4 regions of the Lysinibacillus sp. OL1 genome follow, and region 1 is predicted to be linked to each of the others. Evidence: riboswitches for the same ligand, from Rfam matches in the RefSeq annotation. Region 1 holds a riboswitch; each other region holds the start of a gene.
The links. A riboswitch is a leader RNA that binds a small molecule or an ion and turns the genes downstream of it on or off. The one in region 1 is predicted to bind thiamine pyrophosphate.

Region 1 (7,972 bases):
TTCTGTACAGGACGTATCTCACTAATACACTCGACAGCCTCGTAAGTATCTTGCTTACGAGGTTTTACTTTTTCTTCCCTATTCGCTACTATAGAATTAAAAATGAATTGGAGGCGATGCTCATGTCACAATCTAAAGCTAAAAAGAAGCGGATGCACATTAAACGCACAGTTGGTAAAGATGTTGAAAAAAATCGACAATCTATCTCTTTTAGTACACATGAACGTCTAACGAAAACAAAAAACGAAAAATTAGAGCATGATTATACGAAATATAAAAAGCAGTATAAGGACGAATAACTCGTACCCTATACTGCTTTTTCTTATTAAAGCCGATAAAATGTTTTCGTGTTTTGCGTAATAATTTTGGCCACTTCCTGTGTTGATAGCCCTTTGATGGAGGCAATCACCTCAATCGTTGAGTGCATCATCCAGGGAGATGTACGCTTCTTCGTAAACGGTCCCTCAAACGGCCAAGGACCATCCGTTTCTACCATCATTAGTTCAATGGGATAAGCATGAATTAGCTGTTGAATTTCCTCTTCGTACAAGCAATCTGGCGTAATAGAAATAAAATAACCTCGCTCTATCATGCGCTTCACAATAGCTTCATCCCCTTTAAACCAATGAAAATGGGCTTCGTGAAGCTGATGCTTTTCCAGCAAATCACACACAATATGGGCGTCCTCATATACTGCGTGTAACACAATTGGCTTGTCCAGCTCCTTCGCCAATACAACAAAACGCTCTAATAGCGCCACATAGGGACGTTCATCAATCGCTTGCTCTTGTTTTAAATAATAAGGTAGACCCACCTCACCAATAGCAACCATATCATCCTGATGCGAGCGAATCCAATCAAATAAAGCTGTCTCATCATTTGGACTTAGTAAAGGCTGTTCAGGATGAAAGCCAAAAGCAGCCTTTACTTGCTGATAGCTATTCGATAAACGCAACGTTCTTTCACAAGAGGAAAGTTGCATACTAACCGCGATTACAGCTTTCACTTCTTCTAATAAGGAAGAAATTTCCTCATCGGTGTACTGATCCAAATGAATATGCGCATCAATCAACATACATATCACCCTTTTCCTCCTGTAAATACATAAACAATTGTTGCTTTAATGCTGTGAATGCTGCAGAATGTCGAATTTCCTCTTTCCGAGGTCTTTCAAACGGCACGATGATTTCCTTTTTAACGGTAGCAGGACGTTTGGATAGTACAAGTATGCGATCTGCTAAAAAGAGAGCTTCCTCAATACTATGTGTAACAAATAGAATGGATTTGCGGTACTCCTCCCAGATAGATAAAAGCCATGCTTGCATTTCCAGTCGAGTAAATTCATCCAACGCAGAAAATGGTTCGTCTAAGCATAAAATCGGCTTATCACTGACCATTGCTCGAATAAAGGACACACGCTGCTGCATGCCTCCAGACAGTTCGTTCGGGTAGGCATGGATAAAAGAGGCAAGACCAACCTTTTCTAACCATTCCTTGGCACGTTCAACATTTGATTTATGTTGTAATTCCTCTACAAGCGTGACATTTTCTACTATTGTACGCCAGGGTAATAGACATGGCTGCTGTGGCATATAGCCAATCGTTCCTTTTTTTTGTTGGATATCCTCTCCATTCAATAAAATGGCTCCTTGATCAATTGGCGAAACACCACCAATTAATTGAAAAAGTGTACTTTTACCACTGCCTGAAGGACCCACGATGGCCACAAACTCTCCATCCTTGACGTCAAAAGAAAGTTGATCAAGGACTTTGAGCGCATCGAAGGATTTAGCGATGTTTTGAATGCTGAGCATGATAGCCTCTTCCCTTCACCATGAATTTTTCAAGTAAACGAATACCACTAAACAATAGTAAGCTCAAGAGAACAATCGCAAAAATTGCCACAAATACGCGATCCGTACGGAAGGAGGATTGGGCTAGGGTCATGTAAACACCAATACCCTTTTTTGCACCAAGCCACTCCGCAATCACAGCCCCCATCACACTATATGTAGCCGCAATTTTAATGCCTGAAAAAATAGCAGGATAGGCATAAGGCCATTCCAGCTTCCAAAAGGTTTGTGCCCTTGTAGCACCAACCATGGCAAAATAATGCTTTAATTCTGGAGCTGTTTGTCTAAATCCATCCATCGCTGCAATGACAATCGGGAAAAAGCACACAAGACAGATAATGATAAGCTTCGGTAATAAGCCAAAGCCAAACCAAATAATAAGGAGCGGTGCCAAGACTAGAATAGGAACATTCTGCGACATAATAAGAATTGGATAAAACAGTTCTCGAATAAATGTAAATCGATGCAACACTATTGCCACCGTTAGCCCACAAGCGATGCCAATGGCCAAACCTAGTAGAGCTAATTGTACTGTAGCGAATGCATGTGGTAGAAAGGTTTGATACGACTGGATGGCTTCTGACAAAATACTACTTGGTGTGGGTACTAACCAATGAGGAACTTCAGCAAACCGCACGATTAGTTCCCATATGAACAAGAGGAAGGCGATAAAAATTATCGTCCTTCCCTTCTGTAATGCACGTTTCATTACTGATATTTCTCCGTTAATGTATCCATCGTAATACCTGTTGGCTGATATAAAATTTTCACTTGTGTAATGACATTAATGGCACCAAGTTCAATCATTTTCTCATTCATTTTTTCAATGATTTGGAGCAATGTTGAAAGCTCACCCTCCAGCGTTGTTTCCAATGGATGTACCTCATATTTCACCCCAGAAGCATCGATCACCGCAATTGCTGCATCGACATATGGTATAACATCTTCATATTTCTCTGTCTTCGGAATGATTTGTACACTGATTAATGAATTTGCCATCTTATTTGGCCTCCTTTTTAGGTAAGAAATCATTAGTAAAGGCTTTTTTCGCATCAAATTCGCCCTCTAGTACTTGATTGCTTGACATCCATTTCGCATAATTTTCCCACACAGAAAGCTTTTGCTCTCCCCATTGCTTGGCATCATCCTGATATTTATCAGCCAGCCATTCCTGACTTTTATGCACTAACGCTTTATCTAAATCAGGAGCCGCTTCGATTAAAATATCAGCCGCTTCACTTGGGTTTTTAATTGCGTATTCATAGCCCTTCGATGCAGCTGCCACAAAGGCTTTGACTACATCGGGGTTGTCCTGTATCATTTTTTCATTTGTAGCTAAAACCGGCGTATAATAATCCAATTGATCACTATAGTCTGTAAGATATAGCATATTAATCTTTTCCCCACGCAGCTCAGCCTCAATACCAGTCCATGCATAATAAATCCAAGCAAAATCTATATCTTTTTCCATCATTGTGAAGAAATCTAAATCCCCTGCATTGACGATATCTAGCTTATTAATATCTGCCTTTTCTTTTTGCATGAGTGATTGTAAAACGGCTTGCTCTAATGGCGCGCCCCAACCACCATAGGTTTTACCTTCAAAATCCTTTGGCGATGTAATGCCCTTCGAAGCAATAGAAGCAAAGCCAGATGTATTATGCTGTATAATTGCTGCGATGGAGACCAGCGGCACACCCTGTACTCGTGCCTGTGTTATGCCTTCCTGATAGCTCACGCCAAAATCCGCCTTTCCAGAAGCAACAAGCTGATCTGCGCCCGCCTCGCCAGGCATAATAATATCAACATCTAAGCCCTGTTCCTCAAAATAACCGAGTTTTTTTGCAGCATATAGTCCTGTATGATTTGTATTCGGCGTCCAATCCAGTACCACAGACACCTTTTTCAGCTTGTCAGCAGCCTGCTTGTCATCCTTGTCACTACAGCCTACTAATGTCAATAGTGCTGCCAATAAAATAAAAAACCATTTTTTCATGCGAAAGCCTCCCAGTTTGTAATATGAAAGTGTTCATGCATGAATGTTGTCACCAGAAGAAAGCGTATACAATGTTGGCAAGCTGTTGCTTGAAAACATAAAAAACGCCTAGGATTCCTCCCAGACGTATTGCAATCAATCTTCAAAACTTTGCTTTTTGATTAGATGTTCCCTACGCTGGTACGAGCCAAATCAGGTTCAAAGGGTCAGCGTCTACCGGACACAATCTCAGCTAGCAATTACTAGCCCCCCTACATTCTTTCGCTATGAACTTTTCGATGATTATTATACCCATAGTTTCACTTAAATGACAAGGTGCTATTTTTGAATAGAGCTTAAAGCCCAGCGCTCCTAAGAGGCTGGGCATGCTTTTAGCTTGGTTTCTGTTCTTTTTTGGCTGTTACAACATGAGAAATTGCTCCATCTGTTGCAATATCCACTTTAAATGAACCATTGGAATGTCGATCCGCACGAGACAATGCTTGTACGTCAATCATCTCTTGAACACCTTTTTCAGTTTCAATCACAACCTGCTCCTCGTCTGTTGCTTGAACAACTGCCACAATTCGGTGAGGGTTTGCTTTTAACTCTGTTAATACTTTTAGTCCACGTTTTGCACGACTTGCTACTTCAACTTCAGCAACATTCATTTTCTTCACGGCCCCACGCTGTGTCACAATCACTACATAGTTGGTAACATCAGGCTGTAACACATTGACTCCAACTAAGGCTTCTCCATCTTTTAGTGTGATCCCTTTCACACCGCCTGTTTTCACACCTGTAACTGGTAACTCCTCCATAGGGAAACGAATCGCATAGGCTGTATCCGTTGTGAGCATCAGCTCCACGTCATCTGTTACAAATGATGCATAGATCATCGCATCACCAGCCTTGACGTTCATCGTTTTAATTGGCTTTGAATAACGTGTTACCGCATAGTCTGCGAGTGGTGAGCGCTTAATTTGGCCATCTTTTGTGGCTGTGAAGACATACGTATTTGGCTGGTCAAAGGTTTCGAAGCCATAAACCGCAATAATGGATTCATCTTCCCCTGTTGGCACAATACTTGAAATATGCTGGCCGAGATCCTTCCAGCGTATATCAGGCAGCTCATGAACAGGCTGATAAATATAATTGCCTCGATTTGTGAACAGCAATAGATGGTGCTGTGTATTTAAGTTTGCTTCATACAATAAATAATCTGAATCCTTCATGGCAAAATCTTGCCCGTTTGAAGCGGCATGGGAACGTGTGGATGTACGTTTAATATAACCATCCTTCGTTACTGTTACGACAACCTCTTCACTTGGCACAAGGACATCCAATGTAATTTTAATTTCTTCAATTTCTTGCTCAATCTTCGAGCGACGAGGCTCTGTAAAGCGCTTCTTAATATCTAGTAACTCTTGTTTAATAACACGCACTAGCTTTGCTTCACTTTGTAGAATCCCCTCTAGCTTCGCAATTAGCTTATTTAACTCGTCCTGTTCATGACGAAGCTCTGTAATATCCGTATTCGTTAAACGATATAATTGCAGGCTTACAATGGCCTCTGCCTGTACCTCTGTAAAATCAAACTTTGCTTGTAAATTAAGCTTCGCATCCTTCTTATCATTTGAAGAACGAATCGTCGCAATGACTTCATCTAAAATGGAAAGGGCTTTAATTAATCCATCTACAATATGAGAACGATCCTTTGCCTTTTGCAAATCATAAATGGAACGGTTTGTTACCACTTCTTTTTGGTGGGCAATATAGGCATCTAGCAATAAAGGCAATGTCATCATCGTTGGACGACGATTATGAATGGCAATCATATTAAAATTATAAGCTACCTGTAAATCCGTTGTTTTAAACAAGTACTGTAAAATTCCTTGTCCTGGTACATCCTTTTTCAGCTCAATTACGACACGTAACCCTGTACGGTCTGATTCATCACGAATTTCCGCAATGCCTTCTAGTCGTTTATCTACCCGTTGCTCATCAATTTTTTTCACAAGATTCGCTTTATTTACATCATATGGTAACTCAGTGATAACAATTTGCTCTTTACCACCCTTGATTGGTTCAACAACTGCTTGTGCACGGACGATGATTTTACCCCGACCTGTTTCATACGCCTTTTTAATGCCATCAACACCTTGAATGATTCCACCCGTTGGGAAATCAGGTCCTTTAATCACCGTCATCAATTCATCTACAGTAACATTAGGCTTGTCTAAGCGCATCAACACAGCATCCAGTACTTCATCTAAGGCATGTGGCGGAATATCTGTCGCATACCCAGCAGAAATTCCTGTAGAGCCATTGACTAAAAGGTTAGGAAAACGTGCTGGTAATACAGTTGGCTCCATATCCTGATCATCAAAGTTTGGCACAAATTCGACCGTTTTCTTGCCAATATCTCGTAGCATTTCAGCGGCAATAGCTGATAGTCTCGCCTCTGTATACCGCATTGCAGCTGGTGGATCGCCATCTACCGAGCCATTGTTCCCGTGCATCTCAATGAGCATATGACGTGCCTTCCAGTCCTGACTCATCCGTACCATCGCTTCATACACAGAGCTATCGCCGTGCGGATGATAGTTACCAATTACATTACCCACTGTTTTTGCGGATTTACGGAACGGCTTATCATGTGTGTTGCCTTCCGTAAACATCGCATATAAAATACGGCGCTGTACTGGTTTAAGACCGTCACGTGCATCAGGCAACGCGCGGTCTTGAATAATATATTTACTATAGCGACCAAAACGGTCACCCATTACTTCTTCTAACGGTAAATCTTGAAACTTTTCTGTACTACTCATGCTTGGTCCTCCTCTTGTTGGATGAATTCATTCTCTAAAATGTTAGAATCATCCTCCATACCGAAGTCTACATTGGCTTCGATCCATTTACGACGTGGTTCCACCTTATCACCCATTAACGTCGTGACACGTCTCTCCGCTCGTGCACCATCCTCGATTGTGACACGAATTAATGTCCGTGTTTCAGGGTTCATTGTTGTGTCCCATAGTTGGTCTGCATTCATCTCACCAAGACCTTTATAGCGCTGTAATATGTAACCCTTTCCAACCTTCTTGATGGCCTTTTGTAAGTCACTTTCTGTCCAAGCATATTCAATGACTTCTTTTTTTCCTGTACCTCTTGAGACTTTATAAAGCGGCGGTAGTGCGATATAGACCTTTCCAGACTCAATGAGCGGACGCATATAACGATAGAAGAATGTTAATAGCAAGACTTGAATATGTGCCCCATCCGTATCCGCATCGGTCATGATGACTACTTTATTGTAGGCAGAATCCTCCACCGCAAAATCCGTGCCAACACCTGCCCCAATCGCATGGATAATCGTTGAAATTTCTTCGTTTTTCATAATATCCTGTAGCTTGGCTTTTTCTGTGTTGATAACCTTCCCGCGCAATGGCAGAATCGCTTGGAATGTACGGTCACGTCCTTGTTTAGCAGAGCCACCCGCAGAATCACCCTCGACTAAATACAGCTCATTTTTTGCTGCATTACGTGACTGAGCTGGCGTTAATTTTCCAGATAAAATCGTACTACCCTTTTTATTTTTCTTGCCATTTCGTGCATCCTCACGCGCTTTACGAGCTGCTTCACGCACTTGCTGCGCTCGAATCGCTTTACGAACAAGTGAAGCTGATAACTCTGCATTTTCCTCTAGCACATACAAAATTTGCTCAGACACTACACTATCTACTGCAGAACGAGCCTCACTTGTCCCAAGCTTGCCCTTTGTTTGTCCTTCAAATTGCAGTAAATGCTCTGGGATACGAACAGACACGATCGCTGCTAAGCCCTCACGAATATCTGTCCCCTCAAGGTTTTTATCCTTGTCCTTTAACAGGCCAATTTTTCTTGCATATTCATTAAAGACACGCGTCAATGCTGCCTTTGCACCCGTTTCATGTGTACCACCATCACGTGTACGGACATTATTAACAAATGATAAAATCGTTTCTGAATAACCATCGTTATACTGGAAAGCGAACTCTACTTCGATTTCATCCTGTACGCCTTCTACATATTTTACTGGATGAAGAACATCTTTTTCCTCATTCAAATACGCAACGAAAGCCTCGATGCCATTCTCATAAAA
Region 2 (7,972 bases), on a different contig from region 1:
TCATTTTTTTCCTCTAGCTTGGCGAGGTCTATTTTTTCTTCTTGCACCGTAATTTCTACATGTTCTTCTTGTTTTGGTAATGTAGTCGGTGTTAAAGCCTTTTCAATAAAGATTTTTTCGTGCACCACTGTTGTATCGGCAAAATAATCATGTAAGCCTTGATTTTCTGGCAAAATCACTACCAAAATATACAGTGGCATAAAAATATTATTGATGATACGACCAATCCAATCACGGAATAACACATCTGACCAAGTTAACTGATCGTGCTTTAATGAAATGACACGTAATCCAAACACCATTTTCCCTAGCGTTTGTCCAAAGAACTTTGTCATCAGCACAAAATAACTATAGTAGAAAATTGCTGTAATAATAGAAATCGGCGCATACCAAACAGAATCAGATAAGGACCAATCCATTAAATAAAAGATAGGATTGACGAGTATTCCTCCTACAGCAGAAATAATGAATCCATCTAATAAAAATGCCCAAAATCGTACCCAAAAACCAGCAGTTTTTAATGCATAGTTTTTTTCATTTGCTGATTCTCCTGAAGTGTTTATATAGAAGCCATTTTCCAATGAGGGTGAACCTTGCATAACAATTTCATTGTTTGTCATTGTGCTCCCTCCTAGTATTCCCCATATAGATACATCATTTTCGGTGCGCTATAGTCCGTCATGATTTTCATTAGCATTTTTTCCTCGGCAGAGGGACCGAACATGGAGCCAATTTTCATACCTACGTATGATTGCCAGCCACCCATATCGTATGAATACTCAAATAAAGCCGCATCTTCAAGTCCATAATCCTCACGAAGAGCTGCAATGGCCGCTTCTTCATCACCAATTTCATCAATTAACCCTGCTTCAAGCGCTTTTGTACCGCCAAGAATACGACCATCTGCAACCTTCTTCACTTCTGCTTCAGACATATTACGTCCCTGCTCTACAATATCTACAAATTCTTCGTACGTTTCATTAATCATATCTTGCATCATTGCACGTTCCTCTTCTGTCACTTCACGCATTGGACTTAGCATATCTTTATGCTCTCCTGATTTAAACGTCTCAAATTTGACCCCTACTTTTTCAGCCAGCTCTTGATAGTTAATAGATTGCATGATGACACCAATAGAACCTGTTATTGTATCACGATGGGCAAATATTTTATCTGCTGGTGCCGAAATATAATAACCACCTGAAGCTGCCATAGAATCCATCGATACATAAATTGGTATTTGTCGTTCTTCTTTGATTTTTAGTAGCTTTTTATAGATATCTGCAGATTCCTTTACACCACCACCTGGTGAATTAACGCTTAAGACAACACCCTGTATGGACTCATCATATAAAATATTATCCAATTGTTCTAAGAAAAATTGATGATCATAGGCAACTGGTTGCCACAATGTACTTGAGCCGATATCTTGAATCGTTCCATCTACCTTTAAATAAGCAATTCGCTTATCAAAATTTTCCCCTTCAATGACATTTTCATATACATCTAAGCTATTACCTGCCATTAAGCTATCAAAATTACCTAGGAAATCTGCTTTAAATAGCGCAAAAATGGTATTAATTCCTAACGAAAATAGTAAGAGAACACCTGCCACTACTAAAGCAACCCACCTTTTTACATTCATGTCTTTCCGCCTCCTCAACACGTAATACGTATGACTTGCCAATTTGTTTCATTTTTTTGCAATAATTAAACACAAAAAGCTTTAAGCTATGTATTTCCTCATATTACCTTACCTAAAAAAAATAAAAAAATCAAAGTCCATACCTTTGATGAACTTTGATTTTCGACATTATTTCCTAGGAAATGAATTAGAATTGGAGGTGTTTAATTTCTTGTTGTCGTAATTCGACACGTCTAATTTTCCCAGAAGATGTTTTTGGTAGTTCCTCTACAAATTCAATAGCACGTGGATATTTATAAGGAGCAGTCAATGATTTAACATGACTTTGGAGTGTTTGAATAAGCGCTCCATCACCTTTTTCACCATCGCGCAGAACAATAAATGCCTTGACAATATTTCCTCTTACTTTATCAGGGCTCGCTATAACAGCAGCCTCTTTTACAGCTGGATGCTTCATTAAAGCATCCTCTACTTCAAAAGGGCCAATTGTATAGCCTGAGGAAATAATAACATCGTCTCCTCGTCCGTCAAACCAAAAGTAGCCATCTTCATCTTTATAGGCACGATCTCCTGTAATATACCAATCCCCACGAAATTGTAAATTTGTACGTTCAGGATCATTTAAATATTTTTTAAAGAGGGCTGGTGTTTCACGATGAACAGCAATATCACCAACTTCTCCGATTGCAACGGGTTTGCCCAAATCATTAATAATTTCAACAGTGTTGCCAGGAGTAGGTTTTCCCATCGACCCAACTCTTGCGTCCATTCCTACCATTGTGCCTACCAATAATGTATTTTCTGTTTGTCCATAGCCATCTCGCACTTGTAATTTGAATGTTTCCAAGAATACTCTAATGACCTCACTATTTAATGGCTCACCAGCTGATACAGCTTGGCGAATCGCACTTAAATCATATTCATATAAATCTTCAAGCGCTGCCATAAAACGATATTCAGTTGGTGTACAGCATAATACATTGATTTTGAATCGCTCAAGCAATGCTAAATAACAAGCTGCTTCAAATTTACCTTTGTAGACAAATGCAGTAGCACCACTACCTAAAGTAGCTAGAAACGGACTCCATATCCATTTTTGCCATCCTGGTGCTGCAGTCGCCCAAACAATATCATTTTCTTGTACCCCCAACCAATGTGGTGCTGTTGTTCGTAAATGAGCATAGCCCCAACTATGCGTATGCACTGCTGCTTTTGGATTTCCTGTTGTTCCGCTTGTATAGGCTAAAAATGCATGGTCTGTACTTTTTGTTGGGATAGGATTTATGTAGGTTGTAGGTTGATTATTCATTTTTTCAAGTATGTTCTGCCAAGGTTCATGTGCATTCCCTATGACAAATTGCAGTATGTCTTGTAAATTTCCAACTTTATCGAACTGTTCAATATAGGGTTCGAATGCAATAACTGCTTTAGCATTTGCATGATGAATTCGATACTCAATATCCTTTGTTCTTAACATCTCAGAACTTGGAATAATCGTTAAACCCGCTTTCAATGCAGCAATATACACTATATATGCTTCCACTGAACGTGGTACCATCACTAAAATGACATCACCTTTCTTTAAACCTTGCTTAGTGAATACATGTGCTGCTTGATTCGCTTTTTCCAATAAATGTGCATATGTAATACATTGGATGTCTTGGTTTTCCTCATAAATAATTAAAGCATTTTTGGTTGCATCCTGAGCATATTTTTCAATTTCCTCTACTATGTTATACCATTCTGGTGCAACTAAATCTTGTCTTTTCATGGCAATTGCCCCCTTTTGTTATGACACATTATAAGACTCTTTTTTCAGCATTTTCAATGGTTTGTGCTTAATTTCGGTAAAGTCATGACAACTATCATACTCTCCTATATGGCATCGGTCACATTTTATCTATAGGAAAACTTGCTATTGAATACAACTGAAAAGTATGGTACATTTTGGTCAACTAAAAGCAAGATTGCAGGGGGACTCGTAAGAGTTGAGAAGGTAAAACCTGACCCTTTGAACCTGTTAGTTAATACTGACGTAGGGAGCAATAAACATCGTTTTCAGATGAAAGGCTCTTTTCGTGCATTTTTACACAAAAAGAGCCTTTTTTGCATGCTTACGTCCATCCCTAAAGGAGGACTACAATGATTTTTCAAACAATTCGTCAACAGCAACCACTTATCCATTGTATTACCAATTATGTAGTGGCAAATTTTCAAGCAAATGGTTTATTGGCGATAGGTGCTTCACCAGTAATGGCCGATGACTGCCAAGAGGTAGAGGAGATGGTGGCCATTGCTCAAGCATTATTAATTAATATTGGAACACTTAATGATCGCACAAAAAGTGCCATGTTATTAGCAGGCGAAAAAGCCAATAAACTTGGTATTCCTGTTATTTTAGATCCTGTCGGAGTTGGAGCCACAACTTATCGTAAGGAAACCGTAAGATACTTACTGGAAAACATACAATTTGCGGTGATTCGCTGTAATCTCGGCGAGCTAGCAGCAATAGCTGGTGTAAATTGGCAACAAAAAGGTGTCGATAGTGGTCATGGCACTATCGCTATGGAATTAGAAGCCACATCATTGGCTCAACGCTATCAATGCATTGTTATTGTCACAGGAGAACACGATTTTATAACTGATGGCAAGCATAGCCAATGGATTGCTGGTGGTCATCCACAAATGACGGAAGTAACGGGTACAGGTTGTTTACTTAGCGCAATTTGTGGCGCAGCCTATAGTGTAAGCCATAATCCTTACCAACAATTAACAGAAACACTTACTTACTATAAAAAAGCAGGTGTACTGGCATCCGCATTTACTGCAGACATTGGTGATTTTCAAATAGCCTTACTCAATGCTATACATCGCTTATCAAAGGATGGTGCAGCTTCATGCATATTGTAACAACAATCGCTGGCTCAGATAGTGGTGGTGGCGCGGGTATACAGGCTGATTTAAAAACATTTCAGGAATTAGAAGTGTTTGGTACTTCTGTTATTACTGCTCTAACTGCTCAAAATACTTTGGGTGTAACAGGTGTTTGCCCGATTGACGTTTCCTTTATAAAAAAACAATTAGAAGCCTTAGTAGAAGATTTTCCAATCGCTGCGATTAAAACAGGAATGCTTTATTCCTCAGAAATTATCACAGCAATTGCACACAAGATCAGGGAGCTAAACATTCCACTGATTGTTGATCCAGTGATGATTGCAAAAGGTGGGGAAAGCCTATTACAGCCAGAAGCTATCGATGCCTTACGCTCAACTTTATTACCACTTGCTACGGTTGTTACGCCCAATATACCCGAGGCAGAGACACTTACTGGGAGATCTATTCATCATTTTGAAGATATGAAAGAAGTAGCTCAAAGCTTGTTACAGCTAGGTGTACAATGTGTCATCATTAAAGGTGGTCATTTAGCAGATCCACTTTATGCCATTGATTACGTATTTTTAAAAAATGGGCGTTCTTTTTCGATGCAGTCTCCTCGCATCCAAACAAAAAATACGCATGGTACTGGATGTACATTTTCCGCAGCACTTACTGCTTTTCTTGGACAAGGATTTGCTCTGGAAAATGCCATTATAGAAGCTAAAAAATTTATTCAATTAGCTATTATGTATAATTTATCGATTGGAAATGGTCATGGACCCACTAATCATTTTGCTTATCAACAGCATAAGGAAGCCTGTGAGGTGATTATTCATGAAACGTGAGGATTTGCAGCTTTATTTTATTATGGGTACGAGCAATGTTCCTTCTCAAGAAGAACCTATCTATATCCTCGAAAAAGCCTTGCAAGCAGGCATTACAATGTTTCAATTTCGTGAAAAAGGTCCTCACGCATTAACGGGACTTGCCTATGAACAGTTTGCACGCCAATGTCAACAACTATGTCATCACTATAATGTGCCCTTTATCATTAATGACGATGTTGATCTAGCGATACGACTCGGAGCTGATGGTGTTCATATCGGGCAAGATGATTTACCTGTAGGTGTAGCACGTAAAAGAATTGGGAACATGATTCTTGGTGTATCTGTCCATAGCGAGGAAGAATTGCAAATAGCTATGAACCATCAAGCTGATTATGTCGGCATCGGCCCAATCTTCCCAACGTCCTCTAAAAGCGATGCTCAACCACCATGTGGCACATCTTTTTTACAGGAGGCTCATTCTCTGCATCCTGAATTACCAATTGTAGCAATTGGCGGAATAAATTTCGCAAATGCACATTCTGTATTTCAAACGGGGGTTGATGGTGTTGCGGTTATTTCAGCTATTTGTCAAAGCAAAAATGTTGATTATACAGTAGCTACATTTAAATCCCTATCTTGTATAAATAAATGATCAATAAACAAACTAAAACCAGTGCCTTTTACGGTCACTGGTTTTAAGTTTATAAATGCTTAATCAGCATTTATTGGTTGTTGTTTGGCATACCTTTTAATTGAGATTCTGCCATTTGTACAAGACGTTTAGTGATTTCACCACCAACGGAACCGTTGGCACGAGCTGAAGCTTCAGCTCCTAATTGAACACCAAATTCTTGTGCAATTTCGTATTTCATTTGATCTAGTGCTTGTTGTACACCAGGTACTGCAAGCTGGTTTGAACTACGGTTGTTGTTTGAAGCCATGTTTCTCACCTCCTTGTGAATATAGAATGTGCGATATTAGATTTTTAATACAAAAAATTTAGAGGTAAATTGTACCTCTATTGGAATAACGCTATCCATACAAAAAAGCCGTCTCAAAATGGGCTTTGAGACGGCTTTTAAATCCTTATAGTAGATCTGCAAATTTATCTTGCTGTTCCTCTTTCTTAGGGAAAATATAGACCTCGCGATTCTTCACTGCTCGCTCGATCAATTCATCAAAGTCAGAGAAGCTTTCATAATGCTCAACCTTTTCAAGCTTCGGTTTTGTTTTTGGACTAGCTGGTGTAAAAATCGTGCAGCAATCTTCAAATGGCTGTATAGATGTTTCGTATGTGCCGATTTTTTCCGCAATATCAATAATTTCTAATTTATCTGTTGAAATCAGTGGACGAAGGATAGGTGTATTTGTTACTGCGTTTATTGCTGTTAAGCTTTCAAGCGTTTGACTCGCTACTTGTCCAAGACTTTCACCCGTTACAATAGCAAGTGCACCAATTTCCTCACGCACCTGATCAGCAACCTTCAACATCATTCGGCGAGTTGTCGTCATCGATACATTAGAAGGTACTTTTTCTTTAATAAGAACTTGTATTTCAGTAAAAGGAATGACATGCAAACGAATACTAGCACCAAATTTTGTTAATTCATTGGCAAGCACTTTAACCTTTTCCAATGAATTTTGGCTTGTATAAGGTGGACTAAAGAAGTGAATAGCCTCTAATCGCACACCACGCTTCATCATTAAATAACCAGCAACAGGGCTATCAATACCACCAGATAGCATTAATAAAGACTTGCCATTTGATCCTACTGGCATTCCACCTGCACCAGGTAAGACTTGTGCCATCATATAAGTTGCATCATGGCGAACTTCTACACGTAGCTCAATATCAGGCTGCTTCACTTTAACAGATAAATTTTGAAATTGCGGTAAAACATAGCCACCGATCTCACGTTGGATGGCATGAGATTCTAAAGGAAATGTTTTATCAGTACGTTTTACCTCTACTTTAAATGTATGGGGCTCGTCTTTAAATGTCTCCATAATCGTGATAGCGAGCTTTTTCATACTGTCCATATCTTTTTCGCATGCAGCGACAGGACTAAATGATTGAATACCAAAAATTTTAGGTAAACCTGTAATTAGCATTTGCATTTGTGCTTCGTCTTCTATGGCAATAAACATACGGTCACGTTCTGTGCGAATATGCAGTTGTCCTAAATCTGCAAAGGCATGACGAATATTTTCACGTAAACGGCGGATAAAATCCATTTTGTTGCGACCTTTTGTAGAAAGCTCACCATATCTAATTAAAATTTCTTTCCAAATCATTTACTTATTTTCTCCTTTGAGTTCCAACATTACTTCTGCTAGTACTTGTTTAAAGTTTTCTATATCTTCTATTGTGTTATGTGCGCCAAAGCTAAGGCGAATCACGCCTTTTTTATAATGCTCATCAAGGTGAAGCGCCTCGACGACATGACTTGTTTTCGTTTGCTTGGAAGAACATGCACTTGATGTCGACACAATGACACCACGTTTTTGCATAGCATTAATAATGACTTCCCCTTTTAAATCACGAACACTAAATGACACAATATGCGCAGCTCCCTGTGGGGTTGATAAAACATGGACTGCTTCGCCATAACTTTCTAGCTGA
Region 3 (7,972 bases), on a different contig from region 1:
ACATTAACATTTAAAGATGGTCGAATCATTGACGTCAAGGCGGAGCAAGGCCAAGAAATTTTAGCTTCTCTTATTGAAACAGATGAAGGGGCTCATTACCTTGGTGAAATAGCATTAGTACCACATCAATCACCTATTTCACAATCCGACCTATTATTTTACAATACATTGTTTGATGAAAATGCATCCAATCATTTTGCCATTGGTAGTGCCTATGCTTTTTGCATTGAGGGCGGCAAAGAAATGACCTCTGAGGAACTAAGTGCGCATGGTCTCAATCAAAGCTTAACACATGTAGACTTTATGATTGGCTCTACCAAGATGAATATAGATGGAATAACACATGATGATCAAATAGACCCAATATTCCGTGATGGAAATTGGGCATTCTAAATAATCCATTCCTACTAATAGTATTCTAGGCTAAGTATGTTAAGGTTGTCATAAATTATCCTTAGATTTTCCTAGTAACCTATTGTATAATTGTTTTAGGGAATTTTAGTAGATCATTTAAGTAGAGAGGAGCTCTAATAATGTTCATTACAACTGTTCTTGGCTTTTCAGCAGTTTTATTAATTTCAACGGGATTCTTCATCCACTACCTACAAGTTGGTTTAGATAGCAAGTCTTCAGTAACTGTAGATCCAAAGCCAAACGAAAAATTTTAATGTATAAAAAACAGCTACTATTATAGGTAGCTGTTTTTTTATAGCTTACAAGTTATTTATTTCATCTACTAAAGCGTATGAAACTGCTCCTTTATTGTAAAAATTATCTGAATAAAGTCTTTATTGTTTGCATATTGAAAATTTTGCTCTACAATATTTTTTGTAAGGAAGGGAGCAATATTCATGACAATGTTACAAGATATTCTAGAATTTAACAAAGAGTTTGTACAAGAAAAAAAATATGAGCCATTCATCACTACGAAATATCCTGATAAACGTATTGTTGTTTTATCTTGTATGGATACTCGTCTTGTAGAGCTTTTACCAAAAGCGATGAATTTGCGTAATGGCGATGTAAAAATAGTGAAAAGTGCTGGTGCGTTAGTGAGCCATCCTTTCGGTGCAGTTATGCGTAGTTTATTAGTTGCTGTCTACGGCCTACAAGCTGATGAAGTGTATGTTGTTGGACATTATGACTGTGGTATGAGTGCGGTTGATCCTGACGCCATGCTTAGCGAAATGGTACAACGAGGCATCGACCCAGAAACAATCAAAATGTTGGAATATTCTGGTTTTGATTTGAAAGAATTTTTACGAGGTTTCGGTGATGTAGCAACAAGTGTTAAGAAAAGTGTCGATACGATTCGTAATCATCCATTAATGGTAAAAGACGTACCTGTTCATGGTTTAATAATTGATCCAAATACAGGTCATCTAGATTTAATTGAAGATGGAAATAAGCAATAAAGTTATTTTTTGATACATTAATAAAAGAACAAGTGCCTATCCTCACTATGTAGAAGATAGGCACTTATTATTCTATTCATCCTCTAAACGTGCGTACATATAGTGATCTACCCAATGACCATTGATATACAGTAGCTTTCTTAGCAGACCCTCCTGCTGGAATCCAGCCTTCTCTAATACACGCATGGAGGCATTATTTTGTGTCGATACATAGGCCTCTACACGATGTAAACCAATTTGTTCAAATGCAAATCGGACCACCATATTCACAGCTTCTGTGACAATGCCCTTTCCAACATAAATCTCATCCATCGCATAGCCAACAAATGCACTCGAGTACGGTAAGCGTTTGACAGCATAAAGTGCAATATGCCCTATTAGATTATTTGTACCATGCTCAAAAATACCAAAAGTAAATTCACGCTTTGATTCCATTAAATAGAGACTTTCTTGAATTTTTTTGTATTGAGCATCGACTGTATAGTATTCAGGTCTTTGCAGTGGCTCGTATATAGACCAAAAGTATTTATTACGGCTTACGAGACCCGTTAAACTTCGTGCATCTTTTTCTTGGAATGTGCGGATGTAGCATTTTTCCCCCTTTATTGTTACCACATTCCCACCCTTTTTTCTTAATAGATTCCAAATTTTAAGCACCATTTCTCCACACTAGCCTTCCAATAAAAATCAATCCATTTCTCTTTGTTACATTGGCTATAAGCCATAATTGCAAAACCCTATTTATATTTCATTGTATGTAAAAAAAGAGGCTGCTACAACCAAAACAGCTTATGTCTTATTGTCATAGCAGCACAATTCAATTATTTAGTTTTTTGTTCTTTCTTTTTCTCATTTACTATTTCTAAGCTGGAGGAATCAGCATCCTCTAGTTGTGTATTGTCTAACACATTTGTTAAATGAAGACCACGTCTTTGAGCCTCTCGTTCAATGTGTGCAATAGTTTCCTGTAGCACCTGAACCCGTGCATACTTTTTGTCATCTCCAGCGACTAAGATCCATGGTGCATCCTTTTTATCTGTCTTTTCAAACATTGCATTCGCTGCTTCAATATACTGAGGTGTTTTATCTCGATTGCGCCAATCCTCGGCAGTTAACTTCCAAGATTTATAAGGGTTTTGTTCACGTTCTTTAAAGCGTTTTAATTGCTCCTCATCTGAAACATGAAGCCAGAACTTAATAATTATGTAATCTCCTGCAGTTAAAATCTTCTCAAAATTATTAATTTCCTCATAAGCACGAGACCATTCATCTTTTGTTGCGAATCCCTCGATGCGTTCCACTAATACGCGGCCATACCACGAGCGATCAAAAATAGCGATTTGCCCATGCTGAGGCAACTTTCTCCAAAATCGTTGTAAATAATTGTAGCGTAATTCATGAGCTTGAGGGGCAGAAATAGGATGTACAACATAACCGCGGGGATCGACACGTTCGATTAATCGTTTAATAGCGCCACCTTTACCAGCCGCATCCATTCCTTCGAAAACCAAGATCAAGCCAATCTTGTTTTTTAATAAAAATTGTTGTGCGTTCAACATTTCATATTGGAGTACTTTTAATTTCTTTTTATACATCTTTTTGTCTAGTTCAACAGTTAGATCTAGATTTTTTAAATTTTGGGTCATGAAACTTCACTCCTTTTATTTGACTATTCTTATTGTACTAAAGAAATATGTGGATGCCTATCAGACATGGTAAATTGTAGGTATTAATAGTAAAACAACACGATACATTGTTGGAAATTTCCGTTATAATAAAAAAAGTGACAGTACTATACTTATTTGTCTTTTCCCTATACAATCTAACACGAAGGGAGAGGAAAACATGCCTCGGTTTATCATGATGACAATCTCTTATCTTGTCTCAATCATCCTAACCTTTTCATCCTTTTTCGTGAACATCAACGGTCAATCTTCGCTAGAAATCGCTAATCGTTTTTCTGTTGTATTTGCACCAGTTAGTGTAAGTCATGTAATTTGGATTATCATTTATTTTTTACTCGGTTATTGGTTAGTTATGAACATGAAAAAGACAACTTTGAAACAGTCTGCGCTTTTTAGCTGCATAAATATATTACAAGCATTGACGATATATGTCTGGCACCATGAGTTATTTATTGTTTCTCTTGGCATTACATTACTCTTAGTCTTGTATTTATTTATGTTGTATAATACGTACCCTCTTCAGGACAAATCCTTGTTTGGTCGTATTCCTTTCTCTGTTTATTTAGCATGGATGACATTTATTTTTATCACAAATACAAGCTTTACGTTAACGGCTTATGGTTGGAACGGCTTTGGTCTTAGCACACCTCTTTGGGCAGTGATTTTACTTACTTTAGGTGGAGCCATTGCGCTACATATCCGTTTCCATCACTTTGATGTTATGTATCCAAGTGTTTTTATTTGGGCTTATATTGGAATCGCCATACATAATGGTTTTGATGAGCTACTTGTCACTACAGCCGCTTTATTTTTATGTGGTGTTCTCTTTGTTGGCATTTTATTTATTAAAAAAAATCCTGCTAACCAAAAATAATTTGGTTAGCAGGATTTTTCATTACATCTTATTCTTCGTCTAATGACGTTAAGATAATTGGTTTATCTTTTGTTACAATGACTGAATGTTCGATTTGAGCTACAAGTGATTTATCAGGTGTCACGAATGTCCAACCATCACCTGCTTCTACGATATGCTCTGCCTTTGCTGAGATAAATGGCTCAACCGCAAGGACCATACCTTCTTTCATAATAGTAGCATCCCATGCATCGTAATAATTTAAAATATGGTTTGGTTCATCATGTAAAGATTGACCTAAGCCATGACCTGTTAAATTCATAATAACAGTTAACCCATTAGCATTTGCCTCGCGTTCAACAGCTTTACCAATTTGATTTAATTTAGATCCAGCCTTTACCTTTGTCATTGCTCGATCAAAGGCACTTTTAGCAACACGGCAAAGCTTTTCTTTGTCCTCATAGCCATCACCCACAACAAATGAAATACCTGTGTCAGCAAAATAGCCATTTAAAGAGCCAGAAACATCAATATTTACGATATCTCCTTCTTGAATAACACGCTTTCCTGGAATACCGTGTGCTACTTCTTCATTGACACTAATACATGTATACCCTGGAAAATCATATTCTCCCTTTGGTCCTGAAATCGCGCCTGCCTCTGCAAACATGCGACCAGCAATTTCATCAAGCTCAAGTGTTGTAACACCTGGTTTTGTTGCAGCTTTCATTGCTTCGCGAATTTCAGCACAAATGCGTCCTATTTTTTTAAAAGCTTCAATCTCTTCTTGCGTTTTTACAATCATGTATAACGTCCCTTTCATCTAATATCTATTCTTTAATATAACATAACTTTTTATGCGTATAACGATAAACGCTTTAAATATTGTATGCTTTCCTACTTTGCAAAGTGCTAAAAGAGTTATTCACGACAAAAAAGTCCCTCCACTCATGTGAAGGGACTAGCATTAAAATTTTCTTTGCATTAATTGTGGAGCGGCTGTGAATAAAAGAACACCAACGACAGCCGTTAAAATGGTTGCTGGTAGCATATATGTACCATTGTAGATGATGGAATAGATCCATGCATTTTGGTCACCCGCATATTCGGCAAAAAATACAGCACCAGCAATTGTATGTGCTGTGTATCGTAAGAAGCCTGCGAAAACGGTACCTATGATTATATAAAGTGCCATTTTTGTTTTGTTCATATGTTTAGCAGCGTCTAATACTGGTCCACGTACAACCGCCGCTAATCCTACAACAGTAAAAGCAACGCCATAATCTAGTAATCCTTGTAGCCAGTGCACAATCGTAGCACCAAACATGGTTTGCATTACACCTACGAGTAATCCAGTTGTTAGCCCAGCTACTAAGCCCCAGCGAAATGCTATTAACATAATTGGTACCATAACAAGACTAACTGAGCCGCCTTGTGCCCATACTTTAAAGGAAACCTGATCCAGTACGAGACCAATCGCTGCAAAAATCGCAATCTCCACAAGCATTAATAGTCTTTTTTTGTCCATACATATTCTCTCCTTTGTTCCGATGTAGGATACAAGAGCAGGAATAGAAAAGCGCTGATATGTCTCTTTCTGACACCTTTTTTCCTTTAAGGACGAAAAAACGATGTCAGGACAGAGCCTCACATCGTACAAGTGTCGGTTTCTATCCACATCCCTACGCAAGCGTTAACTTACAGGTTCGAAGAGTCAAGGCATTACGTGCCCAGTCTCAGCTGACATCATCAGCTCCCCTTGTGGTCGTTACATCTGAATTTATTTGAACACTCTCATTGTACGCAAAGGATTAAAGGATTACAACCTTCCATACATCATTTTTTTGAAACTTTGCTGTTTTTCATGCGTAAATATTTAAAAAGGAGGTACAACTATGGAGAATCAAAAAATTTTAGCTGCCTTTAGTTATCTTAGTATTTTCTTCGCCCCTTTTATCGTTCCATTAATTGTATATTTTGTAACAAAAGACAGTGATGTAAAAAGCCATTCGATTCGTGCACTTGTCTCTCATTTAATACCTTTTGTTTTTGGCATTCTATTCTTTATTGTCTTTGTTTTTTCTACATTTAGTTTAGATCCAACCTCCAATAACAAGACGGTGATGATTATTTGGTTTGCTTCATTCGCCATCTATGCTCTCGTCTCACTAGGTATTGTGATTTGGAATATAATTCAGGCTGTTCGTGTTATCCGTTAATGTTTTATTTTTAAGTGAAACAGGTAGTAGTAATTGTAAAAGGAGCTGTTTTGGGATGAAAGTATCAAACGTTGTAAAAACCGCCGTTAAGTTAGCACCTATTGTTATTCCTATCGTAAAAAAAGTAATGGCTGCAAAAAAGGGCACAACGCCTACAACCACCACTCGAAAAAAATAAAATGAAGGCGTATTCCTTTTAGAGGAAATACGCCTTCGTTTTATTTCACTTCAAAATGGGTTTGACTATGGCCATTCAATGTTTTTTCTACATGTAAAACTGCTGGCATTGCAGATTTCAATTCAGGTACATGCGAAATAACGCCAATCATACGACCCGAATCCTGCAAATCAATTAATGTATCGATTGCTTTATTTAGTGATTCCTCATCGAGCGAGCCAAAGCCCTCATCAATAAACATCGTTTCAATATGAATATTACCTTGGTAGCTTTGAATCACATCTGCCATCCCCAATGCAAGGCTCAACGAAGCATTAAATTTTTCGCCACCTGATAAAGTTTTGACATCTCGTAATTGATCTGTATAAGCATCATAAACATCAAGACCAAGGCCACTTTGCTTCGCATGCTTTTCTAATCTATCTGAACGTCTAAGCTCAAATTGACCGTTTGATAAATGATACAGACGTATATTGGCAGCTTCTGTAATTTGATCTAAGTAGTTAATTTGTATATAACGCTCAAAGGATAGCTTTTTCGAGTTTTGTCCATTTAATAATCCATAGAGCTCCTTTACTCGCCCTGCTTCTTGTTCAAGTAAATGAAGCTCTTTCGCTATTTCTTCCACCTTTTCACTAAAGCCTTGGCATGCTTGTATAAAGCCATTGATCTGTTGTAAACGTTTAAATGCTTCCTCATAGGAAACTCGATGCTGTTCTACTCTTGCTTCCATCGCCTCTAAATCTTGCTTCTCTTTTCCTTGAAGGTATGTAGCCCCTTCGGTAATCTGAATTTGCAACGTGTGTACTTGTAAAGCATAGTCGCTACATGCTTTTCGAAGTGCATCCAATTGTATGGCACTCCGTTTAGCAGTTGCATAAGCCTCATAGCTTTCGAAACCTATTTCTTGCATATCTGCTGAAAATTGCTGAAGCTTTTCATTCATTTTAAGCTGTAATTCCTCAAAGGACTGTTTGGCAATTTCTACTGTTAGTGTTGCATTGCTAGCTGCTTCCTTTGCTACATGCAAATTTTCTTGACTCACTTGCCAACTTTTTTGAAGCCCTTCTTTCTGTTTACTAACTTCATTAAGTTGTTGCTTTAATTGCTGTAAAGTTGGTAAATTAGGGGGCATCTGCTTAAGTTGTTCGTCTACAACCGCTTGTAATTTTGTCCATTCTTTTATCTTCTCTGCTAAATATTGCTCTAGCTTCATATGCTTATTTCGTAGCTGCTCTATTCGATCATGCTGATGCTTTATTTTTAATCGCACATCAGCTAATTGATGTTGAATAATTTTTAATGCTGCAATCTCTTGTTCCACTTCATGTAAAGTAGCGATGATCTGTGGTTGGTCTTCTTGTTTAATATGCTGCGCCTCAAGTTGTTGCCATGTATCTTGAAGAAGCTGCTGCGCTGATGCTAAAAATGCCTCTTTCTCTAAATACTTACGCTCGTCTGATGATGCCTTCGCTCTTAATGCTTCCACTTGAGCAAGCTCAATAATTTCCAGTTGCTCATTGTGTGCTTTCTGATGTGTCATACTACCACAAACAGGACAGGGTTCTCCTTCCTTCAGCTGTTCTGCTAAAATACTAGCTTGACTCGTCAGCCATCGTTGC
Region 4 (7,972 bases), on a different contig from region 1:
GATTTCCGTGAAGACGATAATAATTACTTTGAACAACCAGGTAAACTATTCCGTCTATTGACTTCGGAAGAGCAGCAACGCTTATTTGAAAATACCGCGAACGATATGGCTTCTGTTGAAGAATTCATCAAACGCCGTCACATCCTTCACTGCTATCTAGCTGACCCAGCATATGGTGAAGGTGTCGCTAAAGCGATGGGTCTTTCCTTAGAAGGTATGGACCTTACAAATCCATATGTAAAACAACCAACAAACGTTTAATATTCCACGTTATTATTGATATCCAAATCCAACTTTTACTCCATGTGAATCCACTATTCACATGGAGTTTTTTGATTAAGAAAAGGCCTATGTCTATTTTTCTGACATAAGCCTTTTCTTTCATTATTGATAAATTTGACTGCCTGCTTTTTTAAACTCCTCAGCCTTTTCTTTCATACCTTGATGGATCGCTTCAGTCGTATTCAAATCCTTATCTTTCGCATAATTACGAATATCCTGTGAAATTCTCATGCTACAGAATTTAGGCCCGCACATAGAACAAAAGTGTGCTGTTTTTGCTCCCTCTGCTGGCAGTGTCTCATCATGATATTCCACTGCACGCTCGGGATCTAGTGACAGATTGAATTGATCACGCCAACGGAACTCAAAGCGCGCTTTAGACAGCGCATCGTCTCGTTGTTGTGCACCTGGATGACCTTTTGCTAAATCAGCAGCATGTGCAGCAATTTTATAAGTGATAACGCCCACACGAACGTCCTCGCGATTCGGTAAACCAAGATGCTCTTTCGGTGTCACATAACAAAGCATCGCTGTACCAAACCAGCCAATCATGGCTGCCCCAATGGCTGATGTAATGTGGTCATAACCTGGAGCAATATCTGTTGTGAGTGGTCCTAATGTATAGAAGGGCGCTTCCTTACAAACCTCTAATTGCTTGTCCATATTTTCTTTAATCAGATGCATTGGTACATGACCTGGTCCTTCAACCATCACCTGAACATCATGCTGCCAAGCAATTTGTGTTAGCTCACCTAGTGTTTCAAGCTCTGCAAATTGTGCCTCATCATTGGCATCTGCAATTGAGCCTGGGCGTAAACCATCACCTAAGGAAAAAGCAACATCATAGGCTTTCATAATTTCACAGATTTCCTCAAAGTGTGTATACAGGAAGTTCTCTTGATGATGATATAAACACCACTGAGCCATGATAGAGCCCCCTCGTGATACAATGCCTGTTACACGATTTGCTGTAAGCGGTACATAGCGTAAAAGGACACCTGCATGAATAGTGAAATAATCCACACCCTGCTCAGCTTGTTCAATGAGAGTATCACGATAAACCTCCCACGTTAAATCCTCTGCTACACCATTTACCTTTTCTAAAGCCTGATAAATTGGCACTGTTCCCACTGGCACTGCAGCATTTCGAATAATCCATTCTCTCGTTGTATGAATATGTTTACCAGTCGATAAATCCATAATATTATCTGCGCCCCATCGAGTTGCCCAGGTCATTTTCTCAACTTCTTCTGCAATGGAAGAAGATACAGCAGAATTCCCGATATTCGCATTGATCTTTACATGAAAATTACGCCCAATAATCATTGGCTCTGCCTCAGGGTGATTAATATTAGAAGGCATTATAGCACGCCCAGCTGCAATTTCTGAACGTACAAATTCAGGATCCATATTTTCACGAATCGCTACAAACTCCATTTCAGGGGTTATAATTCCCTTTCGTGCATAGTGAAGCTGTGTCACATTTTTACCTTTTTTAGCACGCAAAGGCTTTCTCGCCAACTCAGGAAAGACATTTTCTTGAATACGCGGGTCATCAACATGACGAAAGCCATTATCCTCAGGTTTAATGGAGCGTCCCTCATATGCTTCTACATCCCCTCGCTCTTGAATCCATGCATTTCGTAAGGCAGGTAAACCTTTCGTAATATCTACTTGGTAGGCTGGATCTGTATAGGGCCCACTTGTATCATATACTCGAATAGGAGCATTTTCTTCATTTCCAAAGCTGCCTGTTGTCGGACTTAATGCAATTTCTCGCATAGGTACTAGAATATCTGGGCGTGATCCTTCCACATATACTTTTTTGCTTCCTTCAAAGCTAGACATAATGGTAATATTCTTTTCACTTATTGCTGACATGAGCTACTTCTCTCCCTTAAATATATTTTGATACAAGGACCGAATCTAGCTCACCCAACAATCCAAAAAATAAAGGCCGAATCCAAAATAATTATTTGGATCCGGCCACGAATGTAAAGGTCTATTGATTGCATACTCTGCAATAGCTTCTTAACTTTCCCACGCTGGTATGAGCCAGATCAGGTCCAAAGGGTCAAGAAACTTCGTAGCGTTTCCCTCTCAGCCTGACTCATCAGACTCCCCTAGTTAATACTATTTAGTTTGATGCTAGTGTAGCAGATAATACTAAGAGATGGAAGTTATTTTTTATCTTACTAGGTAAATAATATTTCCGCAAAATAGATCACAATGGTTACAGTTATACAGCTTACAATGGTTGAAAATAAAACAGCTTGCGCGGCTGTTGCTGATTCTACATCATATTCCAATGCTAGACTAGAACTATTACGAGATGTTGGAAAGGCACTAGCTATAAACAGTGATTGTGCGACGACTCCATCTAATCCCAATATATAAATAATGGCTAATGCAACAGAAGGTCCAATAATTAATCGCGTAAAACAGCTGATAAAGACGGTTTTATTAAACATTGATTTCATCTCTAGTTGTGATAATTGCGCGCCTAATGTAATTAAGGCCACAGCAATAAATCCATCTGCCACATGTTCTACTGGTATTTTGATAAACTGTGGAATACCAATATCAAAATAATTCATAGCTGCACCTATAATCAGCGCATGAATAATAGGCATTTTAAAAAAATCCTTAATGATTGTCATACCTGACTTTGTAGAAGAAATTAAATTGTATAAACCATATGTATACGTAGTCATATTTTGAAAGATTACGAGCATGACCTGAATGGCTACCCCAATAGGTTGCGTGGCAAATATCATTTGAGCCACTGGAATACCGTAATTGCCCGAGTTAATAAGCACCACACTATTTTTAAAGACAGCTGCCTCTGTTCTAGGTAAACCTAACCCTTTTGCCATAAAATGACTGAGCAACATTTGACTACCGATAAAAAGTACAATAAATAATCCGACCTCTGCCAGTACAGATAACTCCACATGTGTTTCATATAAATTTATAAAAACAGCTGCTGGCATAAAGCAATATGTGATAAGCTGAGACAATGCTTTTAAATTAAAGCGAAATTTCTTTTGTAGTATAGCGCCTATTACAAGTAACACTAAAATAGGTACAACAATTTGAAAGAAAATCATTCCGAGATACATCATTTCAATGTCCCCCTTCCAGTGTGAATAGTAGTGTTGAATTCCTTCTAGGTCAATTTCTCTGGCTTTCACCATAAAGAAGACTGCCTCTATATTGAAGGCAGCCTTTCTTTTTAAGCAAGCTTAAATCGGTTTACAACTTCTTGTAGCTCGTTTGAAATATCGTTCATATTTTGAATAGACTCAGCTACTTTTTGTAATTCTACTTGTTGATCCATTGCAGAAGCACTTACTTGTTCCGCAGAGGCTGCTGTTTGCTCTGAAATAGCCGAAATACTTTGGATAGCCATGATTGCTTGATTTTTATGCTCTAACATGCTAGATAGTTTATTCATTAATTCACTAATAGAATTTGCAATTGAACCTGACAAGTCACTGCTATCTTTAAATGCTAGTTGCGTGCTTTGTACGGACTCATTTTGAGATTGCATTAAATCTGCATTAGATGCAATCACAGCAACCGTCTGCTGAGAATTTTCAAGAATGCTTTCTACTGTACTCTTAATAATTTCTGTTTCATTCTTAGATTGTTCTGCTAGCTTTCTAACTTCCTCTGCAACTACAGCAAATCCTTTACCATGTTCACCAGCACGTGCAGCCTCGATACTTGCATTTAAAGCTAGCAGATTAGTCTGCTCGGTAATACTTTGGATCGAAGCAATAATCTGATTAATATTGGCAATATTGAAAGCTAATGATTCCATTTGCTGCTGAATACGCCCATTCATTTCATTTGTCTCCATATTACGCTCTCTTAAACTTTCAACCTCATGCAATCCTTTTTCTGTTGTTACACCTGTTTTATGAGATAGCTCATCCATTTCATTAGATAGAGCCGTAATCGCATCAATCTGATCTGATAAATCCATCATTCGATAATTTGTTTCTTCTGTATCCTCTGATTGCTTCGAGGCTCCTTGTGCAATCTCGTTGATAGCTACAGAAACCTCTTGACTAGAAGCAACTACCTCATTAAATGCCTCATTTACCTGATTAGAAGATTGGTTCAATAACCTCGTGGAATTTAGTACAGTTTGAATCGCACTATTGGTTTTATCTAACATATTATTATAAGCCACAGCCACTGCACCAATTTCATCAGGCTTAATATATCGCTCTTCTACCTTTTGTGTTAAATCCCCTTCGGCTGCAGTTTCAATCGATGCACGTAAAAATTTAAGTGGTTTTAGTTGTTTATAGATGAATAACACACTTGCAGCTGTCATCAAAACCACCATAATAATGGAAGCAATAATCGTAAATACAAATACATGATTATATGTTTCTAGAATCTTTGATTCAGCTAACACGACTTGAACAGTCCATGTTTCGTCAATACCCTCTAAAATCATTGGAGCAAAAACATTATAGGCCTTTTCCTTCAGTTGATTAGAGTCAACGTACATACTTGTTAGTTCACCATTTTCCATTGTCTTACTAATACTTGTCCAAGTAGGATCCTCTTGCATATTGCGCCCAACTAGCTCATCACCAAAACTGTTAGCTGTTAGCACACCTTTATTCGTAATAATTGCCGCATAACCGCCCTCTGGGGCATTCGATTTTGTTAAATCATTTAAAAAATCTATTGATACATCGGCTGTCAATACACCGAAAAATGATCCGGAAGCATTGATCAATGGCACCGAAATCGTTGTCATTAATACGGATTGTCCGTTTACATTATAATCATAGGGCTCTGTCAAAACTGCACGTCTCTCTTCTTTTGGTACCCAATACCATTCAGAAATACTCTTATCATCAATACCTTCGATTAGAGCAGTCGAGATATCATTTCCGTTCTTACTTAAATAAGGGATAAAGCGATTTTTACTATCTACTAAAGAAGCCTCAGTTGGTTCTAAAATAATAGATTCTTGCTCAAATATTGCTCCTACTCCAAGAATGTCATTATTGCTAGCTAAATTTTTTTCCATTATGTCTATGACACTTTTGGTAGACAACGTATTATTCTTCTCCATGCTTTCTATGATACGCTTTGTTGTTTGTAATGTCGTATTGGCTTTCTTAAATCTTTCACTCATAATAGCTGCAGAGGATTCAGCAGTTTGCAATGTTCCATGCTCTGCGTCTTCAACACTTTGCTTTTTTATAATAATTCCCGTTATGACAGTATAGGATAAAAATAAAATGAGAAATAATCCTATTATAAGGGAAGAAAGTTTTAAGGCAATTCCTCTTGATTTTTTCATAACTAACACCCCCACTTTTATACTAATAATAATAGATGGATGATTGTATCACAATAAATTATTTAGCGAATAAAGTAGAAAATTTACAGAATTATAGAGAAAAATACCGATACTTTGCTAATCAATTATTTTTCAATATGAATGACTAATGACTTATTTGAATTGAGGTTCATAGTAAAACATCCTCTTTGAATTCTAAATTATAGAAAAATATGATATATTAACTATTAAATAGTATGATTGGAGTGACTTACATGAAAAATAAAGCGCTATCAACATTAATGGCCACGGCTATTACAGCGACACTAGTATTACCAATGTCTACTGCGAATGCCGCATCATCTCAAATACAATCAAATTCATATGAGACACATGTAGCAGCAGCCAAAAAAGTAATAGGTGAATCCGTAACGATCAAAAATATAACAAAAGATACTGTGATAACATCTAATGGTACATTTAGAATTCAATCGGCATTAAAGCCCCTATTTGATACTTCAAATAAAGCTGCATTAACCAATGCCCGAGCTACCATTGTAGTAAAAAATGGTCAAATTACGGACGTTACCTCATTAATATTAAACAAAGCAGGTACTAGCAAAAAAACTGTCTATTTTGATGGAGGTGACGCACTAATCTCGGGAGATCTTACTGTAAACGCTGACTATGTAAAGGTTCAAGATGTTAGCGTGGATGGACAGCTTATCATTACAAACAGAGTAAAAAAAGCCGTTACACTCGATGAAGTAGTAGTAGATGAAACAATTACACTAAAACCAATTGTCACGAAAAAGGTAAGTTGGCTATACGTCAACCTAATCGATATGAAATCATCAAACATCAATTTGGGACGTACTAAAGTCAATATATCTTCTGACCAAACTCTTGCCAAAGTAGATGTAGTAGGTAAAGTGGAATCTTTTGAAGCAATGACTAATATAGAAAAGCTTACAATTGATGTAGCGAAAGATTTTAACCTTTATGGTGAGGGTAAAATTGAGCAAATTGTTGTAAAAGGCGGTACTAAAGTAGCTTTAGATTCAGGACATCTGGTAAACAATGTACAGGTGGACGATAGTCGTGTCTCCGTGACGCTTCCTGTCATTGATAAAAAGGAACTTAATACACTTATCGCATCCCCACCATATGTACAAGTATCTGTGAACGGCTATGATGTTTTAAATACGGACAAATGGACAACACAAGCAGACCGTACAGTGTTTGATTCTGCTGTAGCAAGTGCGAAAGCTATAGCAAATAATTCAAATGCCTCACAAGAACAGGTGAAAAATGCCATCAATCAGTATAAAAATGCACTAGCAGTCTACCAAGCTGCTCAGAAGAGTGGTACAAAATATGGTTATGGTGATAAAGCTTCCCTTCAATCTTTAATTAATTCTGTTCAATATGTTACGGTTTCATGGGACGGTTCAAATGTCCCTTATAATTCGCCTTGGACTACTCAGACGGAAAGAAACGCCATCGAAGCTGCTGTTTCGTCTGCACAGTTAATTGTCAATAATTATTATGCGACTCAAACTGATATTGCCAACGCGATCAATAATTTAAACAATGCTATTCGCACTTATAAAAATGCTTATAAGTATGGCACAAATGGTGGTTATAATGTCGAAAAATCTTATTTAGAGTCCCTTATCACTTCAGCCTATAATGACCTTGTGTCAATATCGTACAACGGAGATGGCAGTGATGTACCTTATTACTCAAAATGGACTTCACAAAATGACTGGATCTATATAAATAACTATATTGAACAAGCGAAATCTATTGTAAACAATTATTACGCAACTCAGCTTGAAGTCGTAAGTGCTTATAATAATTTGAACAGCGCATTGAGCTATTACAACTCTGCTAAACGTGATGGTTTATTACACTAAAAGAAGGACTCTGCGTCATGCAGAGTCCTTAAAATTTTAACTAATTAAAAGCATCTACTTGAGACATGGTATTAATCTGTTTCCAGCTTCTATACCAATTCTCAATCTCCTCACTTGGTTCCACTGCCAAATGCTCTTGAAGCGTCTTTTTTAACAGCCAATATTGCTCCTCAACGGCGGCTGTATTATTAAGTAGATCGTAAAGTTTCATTAAAGTAAAATAACCAACCTCAGCATCTTTAATCTATTAACTTCTTATATTTTTTTCCAAAATAACAAAAATCTCTATAACAATAGGCAATTTTAAATTATTCTAGCATTCAGAAATATACATCTTCTATACCACACATCTAAAAACCTCTTCAATCTTATTTCATGGTAGATATTAAGCACATTTGCATATGGTATTTTAAAGCAAAAGTACTTGAAGAAGTTGCAATGTTCCCTTTGTCTCTCC

Region 2: linked by a shared signal. The riboswitch ahead of thiM (hydroxyethylthiazole kinase) and the one ahead of EW028_RS05220 (ABC transporter substrate-binding protein) in region 1 are both predicted to bind thiamine pyrophosphate.
Region 3: linked by a shared signal. The riboswitch ahead of thiT (energy-coupled thiamine transporter ThiT) and the one ahead of EW028_RS05220 (ABC transporter substrate-binding protein) in region 1 are both predicted to bind thiamine pyrophosphate.
Region 4: linked by a shared signal. The riboswitch ahead of thiC (phosphomethylpyrimidine synthase ThiC) and the one ahead of EW028_RS05220 (ABC transporter substrate-binding protein) in region 1 are both predicted to bind thiamine pyrophosphate.

The regions. Positions count from the first base shown of each region.
Region 1 is NZ_SJDS01000002.1:166,915-174,886, reverse strand. Features, by position in the region: gene EW028_RS05245 (solute symporter family protein) at 1-25, shown strand, start outside; gene EW028_RS25170 (hypothetical protein) at 123-299, shown strand; gene EW028_RS05240 (TatD family hydrolase) at 326-1,075, opposite strand; gene EW028_RS05235 (ABC transporter ATP-binding protein) at 1,065-1,814, opposite strand; gene EW028_RS05230 (ABC transporter permease) at 1,789-2,562, opposite strand; gene EW028_RS05225 (thiamine-binding protein) at 2,562-2,852, opposite strand; gene EW028_RS05220 (ABC transporter substrate-binding protein) at 2,854-3,849, opposite strand; TPP riboswitch at 4,002-4,112, opposite strand; gene parC (DNA topoisomerase IV subunit A) at 4,221-6,659, opposite strand; gene parE (DNA topoisomerase IV subunit B) at 6,656-7,972, opposite strand, start outside.
Region 2 is NZ_SJDS01000007.1:139,064-147,035, reverse strand. Features, by position in the region: gene EW028_RS14115 (RDD family protein) at 1-620, opposite strand, end outside; gene sppA (signal peptide peptidase SppA) at 632-1,645, opposite strand; gene mbcS (acyl-CoA synthetase MbcS) at 1,833-3,416, opposite strand; TPP riboswitch at 3,607-3,704, shown strand; gene thiM (hydroxyethylthiazole kinase) at 3,788-4,555, shown strand; gene thiD (bifunctional hydroxymethylpyrimidine kinase/phosphomethylpyrimidine kinase) at 4,543-5,367, shown strand; gene thiE (thiamine phosphate synthase) at 5,357-6,001, shown strand; gene EW028_RS14085 (alpha/beta-type small acid-soluble spore protein) at 6,072-6,290, opposite strand; gene thiI (tRNA uracil 4-sulfurtransferase ThiI) at 6,436-7,644, opposite strand; gene EW028_RS14075 (cysteine desulfurase family protein) at 7,645-7,972, opposite strand, start outside.
Region 3 is NZ_SJDS01000012.1:44,548-52,519, forward strand. Features, by position in the region: gene EW028_RS19090 (aminopeptidase) at 1-393, shown strand, start outside; gene EW028_RS25915 (hypothetical protein) at 534-668, shown strand; gene EW028_RS19095 (beta-class carbonic anhydrase) at 852-1,415, shown strand; gene EW028_RS19100 (GNAT family N-acetyltransferase) at 1,488-2,075, opposite strand; gene EW028_RS19105 (polyphosphate kinase 2 family protein) at 2,237-3,061, opposite strand; gene EW028_RS19110 (hypothetical protein) at 3,261-3,974, shown strand; gene map (type I methionyl aminopeptidase) at 4,003-4,758, opposite strand; gene thiT (energy-coupled thiamine transporter ThiT) at 4,921-5,481, opposite strand; TPP riboswitch at 5,616-5,723, opposite strand; gene EW028_RS19125 (magnetosome magnetite crystal formation protein family) at 5,849-6,172, shown strand; gene EW028_RS25920 (hypothetical protein) at 6,228-6,350, shown strand; gene EW028_RS19130 (AAA family ATPase) at 6,391-7,972, opposite strand, start outside.
Region 4 is NZ_SJDS01000014.1:99,487-107,458, reverse strand. Features, by position in the region: gene EW028_RS20745 (catalase) at 1-261, shown strand, start outside; gene thiC (phosphomethylpyrimidine synthase ThiC) at 385-2,163, opposite strand; TPP riboswitch at 2,303-2,417, opposite strand; gene EW028_RS20735 (AEC family transporter) at 2,478-3,407, opposite strand; gene EW028_RS20730 (methyl-accepting chemotaxis protein) at 3,518-5,617, opposite strand; gene EW028_RS20725 (S-layer protein) at 5,872-7,515, shown strand; gene EW028_RS20720 (bacterial transcriptional activator domain-containing protein) at 7,556-7,726, opposite strand.